2 regions of the Paenibacillus allorhizosphaerae genome follow, and region 2 is predicted to be linked to the other one. Evidence: riboswitches for the same ligand, from Rfam matches in the RefSeq annotation. Region 2 holds a riboswitch; the other holds the start of a gene.
What was found. Region 2 has a riboswitch for cobalamin ahead of cobJ (precorrin-3B C(17)-methyltransferase). Riboswitches for the same ligand answer to the same signal wherever they lie in the genome.

Region 1: it holds a riboswitch for cobalamin, as region 2 does, so the genes downstream of both, ACFQI7_RS16635 (S-layer homology domain-containing protein) here and cobJ (precorrin-3B C(17)-methyltransferase) in region 2, are expected to answer to the same signal.

What each region holds. Positions count from the first base shown of each region.
Region 1 covers NZ_JBHSRV010000004.1:73,746-78,164, reverse strand. Annotated here, with positions in the region: gene ACFQI7_RS16650 (DinB family protein) at 1-439, shown strand, start outside; gene ACFQI7_RS16645 (ferritin-like domain-containing protein) at 461-1,006, opposite strand; gene ACFQI7_RS16640 (YrdB family protein) at 1,273-1,611, shown strand; cobalamin riboswitch at 1,683-1,871, shown strand; gene ACFQI7_RS16635 (S-layer homology domain-containing protein) at 2,104-4,419, shown strand, end outside.
Region 2 covers NZ_JBHSRV010000004.1:504,645-509,063, forward strand. Annotated here, with positions in the region: gene ACFQI7_RS18635 (sirohydrochlorin chelatase) at 1-282, opposite strand, end outside; gene cobJ (precorrin-3B C(17)-methyltransferase) at 301-2,013, opposite strand; cobalamin riboswitch at 2,270-2,488, opposite strand; cobalamin riboswitch at 2,618-2,806, shown strand; gene ACFQI7_RS18645 (energy-coupling factor ABC transporter permease) at 2,951-3,715, shown strand; gene ACFQI7_RS18650 (energy-coupling factor ABC transporter substrate-binding protein) at 3,715-3,999, shown strand; gene cbiQ (cobalt ECF transporter T component CbiQ) at 3,996-4,419, shown strand, end outside.

The DNA of each region.
Region 1 (4,419 bases), 430 kb from region 2:
AGGTCAAATGTACCTTCATTTGATTCAGGGGACGCTATATTTGCATTTGCGAAATATCGAGGCTTGCCGGGAGCAGGCTGCGGAAACCGGTGGTACGGAAAGAAAAACGGAGGCAGGCCGCCTGGTGTTTGCGCAAGGCAGCTTTCCTGGGATCCGCATTCAAGTGCCGGCCACGCCGGAATATACGCCCGCGCAGCCGGAAAGCAAGGAACAGCTGGTTGCGGGACTGAACGATGTGGTGCGGCGCATGCAGGAAGTGGAGCCCGCGCTTGCGGATATGCAGGAGAGCGGCACGAAGGCTCATCCGAGATTCGGCGACCTGAACGCGGTCGAGTGGTTTCAGTTGGTCGAGATGCACTACCGGCACCATCTGCTTCAAAAGGCGCGGTTGGAGCAATTTGTTGGTTTAAGCAGCCTGCCAGGCGAATCATCCAAGTGATATGTCGATTGGAAATATTTTTTATTTCTTCCGACTCAGGTCCAAATATAAAATGTAGTTGTACTTCGTAGCGTGTTTGATTTCGTCGGTTATAATCTCGAATACCATGTCACGGTAATAGCGGTTGGGCAGACCTGCGCGGATATCGCGATATTTCTCGACTGCGGCCAGCTCGCCGAACAGCGCTTTTTTCACGCCGTCAATGTATGAAGCCGGTTTCTCGAATGAAGTGCTTTCGAGTGCCGTAATCGTTTGGCCGGTCAAGTTTTGATAAATGGTTCTAAACATGTTGTTATGCTTCCGCTCGTCGTCCCGTATGCTTTCGATGATTTTCTTTTCTTCCTGCGTAGGAGCGATGGAAATCAGATAGTCATAAAATAATTCGTCTTCCCGTTCGCCCTGGACCGATTGTTTGATTAAGGCAAGCGCTTCTTGCAAAGATTTGTACGATTCAGGTTGAGCCTCGTTCCGGTATCCATAGTAATCCATGTCCGAAAACATAGCTCCGGTACTTGCAGGGGGGTAGGCATAAGGCACCCAAGGTTGATAAAAAGGATATTGAAGCACGCTATTCCCTCCGAACGATAGTAAATGATGAACGCAAATCCGTGATAATATATGAGAGTTTCGTTGGAAGGGCAACATGTCTAGAAAATAAAAGCCCAAAAAAGAGGGGACCGCCCCTCTTTTTGCTTTTTTTTTAAAGCGGCTTCGGGTACGGAGCGGGAACGCCATTCGATCCCAAATAAATTTGCTTTAAATCAAAAGCCGGAACTGTTTGGATTTCATCGCGTATGCGATAATCAAAAAAACGGATGGAGCGTGAATAACGATTGGAGATTGTAAAAGGCGCAAATTTGTTATTACGGTTTGTTTTGGAGTTATGCGCGCTGACTGCGCTCGGGTATTGGGGCTTTCGAACCGGAAACGGCTGGATTTTGAAAATCGCTCTAGGCATAGGAGCCCCGCTGCTTGCTGCGATCATATGGGGGCTGTTCGTATCTCCCAAAGCGACATATGATGTGGGCAACCTGGGGCGTTTGGTATTTGAGATCTTGGTTTTTGGATCGGCCGCCATTTCATTGTACTATTTCGGACAAGCCCGGCTATCGGTTATTTTTGTCATTACGGCTGTAAACAGCCGGGTGCTGATCGTCGTGTTCAAGCAATAGCCGGCGAGGCGTCTGCTTTTCTTGTAGACGAGCGTAAGCCGTCATGATAAGATAATGAAGTCATTTTCATAGTTTTAAAAAAGAGAACGGGTGGCGAGCTTGGAAGCTCGTCATAATAGGGAAACCGGTGAAAATCCGGTACGGTCGCGCCACTGTAAGCGAGGAGCCCCCGCAAGAGCCACTGTTTCGCAAGAAATGGGAAGGAAGCGGGCCAGCGTCGATGCGCAAGTCAGGAGACCTGCCTGTTCGTTAACACCCCAGGAACCTACGCGATATAGGGAGGTGTGAGATCGGCGGCTGTACCGGCTATGCTCTGGCTGCAGAAACATCGTTTTCTGCATCGGCGGCTTCGGTTTTTCGTTTCGGCATCCTATCCATACGATCGCAGGCATCTTCCATTCGGGGAGGTGCCTTTTTTGGCTTGTTCCCGGCTTAAGCAACGGTTCTATGAAAATGGGCAGTTCAGAGAGAAGAGAGGGAGAAGCGAGAACAATGGGCAAAATTAGTGCATGGAAACGTCCGTTTTATCTGCTGGTCATCGGCCTGCTGCTGTTTGCGCAGCTCGTTAGCGGCATCGGCGGCTTCGCCGGTGTTGCAGCTGCGAACGCGCTCCAGACCGATACGGGATCCGGCGAGGAGACCCGGATAATAACGGTTTCGCAAGCAATTGAGGAAGCGTCCGCGTGGGTTGCGAATCATTGGGACGTGAATAATACAGAACTGAGAGACTGGTATGTTTATACGCTTCATGCGGCAGGCAAGACGGTGCCGTCAACGGATGAGTATTTGAGTGAAGCCAAGAAGCAAGCAGCGAGGCTCGAGGTTCAAGCGAAAGTAACCGACTACGTCACATTGGCGCTAGGTGTCAAGGCGGCGGGAGGGGATCCCGTTTCTTTCGGAGGGATCAATCTCATCGAGCGGATTTACAATCATCCGCAGCTCGAAATGCAGGGAATTAACGGGGTGATTTATGCCCTTCTTGCATTGAATAACGGATCGTACCAGGTTCCGGTGAACGCAACCTGGACGCAGGATAAGCTGGTCAGCCGACTGTTGAGCAGTCAAATTCCGGATCAGGGCTGGGCACTGGACAATAGCAAGTCCGATCTGGATTTGACCGGTGCGGCGCTATGGGCGCTTGCTCCATACAAGGATCGTTCTGACGTGAAAGCGTCTGTATCGAAAGCAACGGCTTGGATCGCATCGATACAGTCGGGGAACGGCGACTTAAATTCGGAAAGCGGCATTGCCAACAGCAATACATTGGCTTATGTAATTTTAGGACTTTCCGCGCAGCAAATCGACGGAAGAACGGGAAGTTTTGATAAAATTTACGGGAATCTGCTGACCGCATTGTTCCGTAATTTTAACGCGGACGGCGGGTTTGCAGTTACAAACGGAACGTCGTCTGACAAATCTGCGACGTATCAGGGGCTGCTTGCCCTGCTTGCTTTCAATACGCTAACCGGCGGGCAAGGCGGGGAGTATGAAGTTCCCCTGCCTTCGGAAGGCAATCCGCAGCCGAAAGCATCGGTATATGTCCATATTGAACATAAGGACACGACGCTTGCGGAAGGGGATCTATCGGCCGAAACACCGCTCGAAGCGCTGCAGCTGCTGGCTGCTCAGAACAATCTCCCTGTCGAGACTTCAGACGGTTTCTTCTTCGACGTAACGAAGATCGGAACCGTATCGAAGTACGTATACGGCAGTTCATATGATTATTGGGCTTTCAATATTAAACGGGACGGAAAATGGACCAACGATTATCTTTGGAAGGACGTTAAGCTGCAAGACGGTGACGAGCTTGCCATCTTCTACGGGCCTTACGATGCTTTCAAAATGCTCGCAGACATTTCATTGGCACCCGAGGAACCTGTTGCAGGCGAACCGTTCCGCGTAAAAGTAACGCAGATCGAAAATTTATACAGTTCCCCGGCGGTCTCCGTCGCTGCTGCAGTGTATGTGCAGGTCGGAGAGCAGAAAGTATGGACGGGCGCGCAGGGCATCGCCGAATTCCCGAACGGGTATACGGCGGCGGACCAGCGGATTGTCGTTACCGGACCGCTCGTTAACGGCTATCCTACCGTGCTTCGCGGGGTCAAACGCTTAACTGCGAACGATAATCCGGGACCCGTTCCGGGAGGACCGGTGCCCCCGTCAAGAACGATTACGATCAGCGTGGCGGGCGATGATAAGCTTGGAACGATCTTGTCTTCACAGTCGCTTGACTGGCAGAGCGGAGATACGGCATTTTCCGTCCTCATTCGCGCCTTGGGGGCGGGTCGGGTACAATCGAAGGGCAGCGGCTCCAGCGCCTACGTAAGCGGAATCGACGGTTTGCGCGAATTCGATAAAGGATCGAAGAGCGGCTGGATGTACGCGGTCAATTGCTCGTTCCCGACGACAAGCGCCGGCGGCTACAAAATCAATATCGGGGACCGCGTCGACTGGCGTTATACGAAGAACGGCGGCGATGACGTGAAAGCGGCGCTGACCGAATCGTGCACGCCTCCTCCGGGTGCGGGCAATATTCAGACGAGCCCGAATGCCGCGAGCGAGCTTGAGAGCAACCTGGCTCTGATTCCGATCGGTTACGCCAACACGAGTCCGGTAGATCCGAAGGTTCAAACGGTACGTGTGCTGAACGGCAATCAAAAAATGACGGACGCAGAGAAACAAAAATTAAGGCAAACGCTGGCAGCCAACAAGGTGGCGTTGGAACGGTCCGCTTCTGCGCGGGACGCCGTCGATCTCACCGATGAGAAAGAAGAAGTAAGGCTGCGCATTCCGGAAAAAGCTTTGCAG
Region 2 (4,419 bases):
GACCTCAGGGTATTTCGTCTTTGCATCATCAATGGCAGCCGGGATATGAATTTTGGCATGTCCCGCCGCAAACAAAATGATCGGTACGAGTACGACCCTCGATGCTCCTTGGCCTACGCAGCGGTCGATGCCCTGCATGATATTCGGCGCAGCGAACTCCAAAAAGCAGGTTTCAATGACGTACTCCGGCGCCATCCGGCGAACCGTCCCGGCAAATTGCAGCAGTTCTTCATTCCCCTCGGGATCGCGGCTCCCGTGGCCGACTAACAATATCGCTTCCATTTCTCAATCTCCCCCGTATCAATCGCCGCATACGGCGTTTACTTCCACTTGCGGCGCGTGCTCCCGGTGCTGGAAGCCTCCAACCACGCCTACGCGCTTGAAAAATTTATGGAACCGTTCGTTCGGATGCCCTTGCTCCGCGTACTGCTTATAAATTCGCTCCACCGCGGGTACGATGTCTTCCGCCGAGATCCCCTCTGCAACGAGCTGCGCCGGGTGCGCGTTGCGCCCGATCTTTTTGCCGCCGAGAAATAAATCGTACGCGCCGCTCCGGTGCACGATCCCGATATCTTCCAGCACCGCACCGTAGCACGCCATCCCGCAGCCGTTCACGCCGATCATCAATTCCTTCGGCGCCTTCATCCCGCCCACGAGCACATTCAGCCGCTCGGCAACGGGAATCGCGCTGTCCTTCTCTAGATTGCAAAAGTCGCACGCTTTGATTTGCGCGACATCGCCGATCGGGAACACGAGCAGCTTTTCCTGCTTCAGGCGGTTAACCAGCTCGGATGGATCTTCCGTTTGCACGCGCATGATGATCTGGTGGTTGGGGGTATATTCAAGTTCCCCCGTCTCCCCGGCCATTTCGGCCAAAACGGCCATCTGCCTTGCGCTGAACTTTTTGTTCGCGATGCCCGGCGAAACGCCCGCTTCGAAGATGGCAACTGGCTTTGTTTTTCTCACGCCAATGCCGCGATCAGCTTCAGCCACACCGCCGTCCGATACAACGCCCGCCGCCTTCAAAGCGCTGAGCGCCTGCATCGCAAGCGCTGCCGGATGATTCCGTACCTTATCGGCAGATGGCTCGGCAGGGACTGCTCCACGCGGCCGCCCCGCCGCCGTTTCAGCCTCCGCAAGCTCCTCTTCCTCGCTCTCCCAGTCTTCCGTCCCTTCGGACGCATGCAGCGACCAAGGCTCGGCTTCCGGACGAAGCCGTTCATGCGGCTTCAGCGGCTGTTCCAGCGAATCGAGCGTATATTTGCGCTGATATCCGCGCGGCGTAATGATTTTGCCGTGATATACGAACGTCGCCGAATTGCCGATGATCACCGTCGTCAACATCCCGATGTCATGCTCCAGCATCTTGCCCAGCGTCGTTACAATCACCTGCTCGCGGTCGCGGTACGCGCTTTTGACGAGGCCCACCGGCGTATCCGGCGCCCGGTATTTCAGCAATATCCGCTGCGTCTCTACAATTTGCCGCGTCCGTCTCCCGCTGCGCGGATTGTACAGGGCAATGACAAAGTCTGCGGAAGCGGCCGCTTCCACCCGGCGGGCGATCATCTCCCACGGGGTCAAATGATCGCTCAAGCTGATCGTGCACGCATCGTGCATCACCGGCGCGCCGAGCAGCGAGGCGCACGAATTGATCGCCGAAACACCCGGGATCACTTCCACTTCGACGCCGGTTGACGGATTCCACTCCTGGCCGATCAACACCTCGTATACTAAACCGGCCATGCCGTACACACCCGCGTCGCCGCTTGAAATAACGGCTACTTTGCGGCCTCTCTCCGCTTGCCTTACCGCTTCCTGCGCACGGCTCACTTCCTCCGTCATGCCGGTCCGCACAATCTCCTGATCCGTCAACAGCCCGCGGATGAGATCGACGTAAGTGTTGTATCCGATCACCACTTCGCTTTCTTCGATTGCGGCTCTTGCCCGTTCGGTAATATGCTCGAAGGCGCCAGGGCCGAATCCGATAATGAGCAGCTTCCCTTTGTCTCCCATACCCTTCACCTCTATCCGTTTCATTGGCAACCAGGATCGTCGGCGCCGCCGTCTTTGTTTCGCGAACGAACAGCGGCGATTTTCAAATTTTGCCGAAACCGGCTGTAAAACAACAAAAAAAGCATTTCCGACAACATGTGTCAGAAATGCTCCGCCTGCTAAACAACAAAAATGCGCTTGGAAACCGAGCGGCGATCAAACCGTCAGCATCCCAAACGAGGGGCACGTTTTCCAACACCACCCTAACTCCCGTAGGTAACAGTGTCTCAAATAGGCAGGTCTCCTGACTTCGAGCATCCGTTTTTGCGTCTTCCCAGATTTCTCCAGTGACTCGTTGCAAAAACGTTACCGATTTTCCAAAAAAAATCGATACTCTTCACAGTGGCGGGTCCGTGCCGGCTTAAACCGGTCTTCCCTTTTAAGCCGAATTACATCCCAATGGTTGCAAAGCGGCACCTAAATGATCGTTTATTCAGTTTTCTACATGTAACTATAGCACTCCATCTGGGTGTTGTCTATTGAAAACCATTTTGGTAGAATAACGTCGACGCCATGATCCGATAGACTCCGATCCGTATAGGTGGCGCGGCATAATTCATAATTTCATAGATTCATTAAATGAGGTGCCCTTGTGAAGACAAGGGGTAACAGGGAATCGGGTGCAAATCCCGAGCGGTCCCGCCACTGTAACCGGGGAGTTTCTCCCAAGACGTCACTCGATCAGCCGATCGGGGAAGACGGGAGAAAGCGCTGATCCGGGAGCCAGGAGACCTACCTCATTTACGCACCAACACAACCTTCGCGGAAAGGAAAGGTGTACGAACAGTGAAGCGACGCTTGCCTTTATTTTTGTCGTCCGACGATACGTACCCATAACCAATCCAGACGGATTGGTTTTTTTGTATTACCGTCAATCAAATAAGGAGGGTTAAGGGACATGAAAGAAAAAAAATGGGGCCGCTCGCTGCTCCTCATTCTAGGATTTACACTGTACTTTATCGCCAACGAACCGCAATCGGCCTATGCGATGCACATTATGGAAGGGTTTCTTCCCGTAGGATGGGCCATCTTTTGGTGGGCCGTTTTTGTGCCTTTTTTCATCCTCGGGCTCCGTGCTCTGTCCAAAATTACGAAAGAAACGCCCGAACTGAAGCTTATGCTCGGGCTCGCCGGCGCCTTTACTTTCGTCCTGTCGGCGCTCAAAATTCCTTCCGTCACCGGAAGCAGCTCGCATCCGACGGGAACGGGACTCGGAGCCGTCATGTTCGGCCCGCTGCCCATGAGCGTGCTCGGGTCGATTGTGTTATTGTTCCAAGCCGTACTGCTCGCCCATGGCGGCCTGACGACGCTCGGCGCCAACGCGTTCTCCATGGCGGTAGCCGGGCCGATCGTCGGGTATGCTGTCTATAGAACGTTGATGAAATCGACAGGAAAGCAAAAGCTGGCGATTTTTACGGCGGCGGCGCTGGCGGATTTGTCCACGTATGTGGTCACTTCGGCTCAGCTTGCTTTGGCGTTTCCGGCTGAAAGCGGCGGGATCTTCGCCTCGTTTTCCAAATTTGCAAGCATTTTCGCTTTCACGCAAATTCCTTTGGCGATCAGCGAAGGACTGCTTACCGTATTGATCTGGAACTGGCTGCAATCGTACAGCTCGCATGAACTGTCGCTGCTGCAGCGAAAAATGAAAGGGGTTCGGGAATGATGACAAACCGTACGAAGAACATCCTAATGCTCGCAGCCGTCATCGTACTGGCTGTGTTTCCCCTGCTCTTTGTGAGCGGCGAATTTGGGGGCGCAGACGATGCCGCAGAGCAATTGATTACGACACTGCATCCTTCCTATACGCCGTGGTTCTCTTCGCTATATGAGCCGCCAGCCGAAACGGAAAGCATGCTGTTTGCTCTGCAGGCGGCCTTGGGGGCCGGTTTCATCGGTTATACGGCCGGACTGCTGCGGGGCAAATCTTCCAAATCAAAAACGCCATGATCCGGCTCATTGACACGCTTTCATACAACAACAAGCTGCGCGCCGTCTCCCCGTTGTGGAAAAGCGGATTTGCAGCCGTCTTATTTACGCTGTCTTATGCTGCACATCCCATAGTGCAGATGCTGCTTATCGGCTGGCTGTTCGTTTGGACGGTGGGCTATGCGCGGATTCCGGTCAAATACGTCGCCCTATTGTACGGAGGCCCTTGCCTGTTCTACGCAGCCAGCTTGCCGTCGCTGCTGATCGAGCTTCGATCCGCCGACAACATATCCGGTATGCCGCCAACGTTCGTTTTGTTTTCATTCGCGCATTGGACGGCGTATATTCCCGAGGCACGGCTGTACATGACGGATGATTTGTTCTTGCGCATTGTTGCTTGCGTCTCGTGCTTAACGTTTGTCATCGTCACGACCCCTGTCT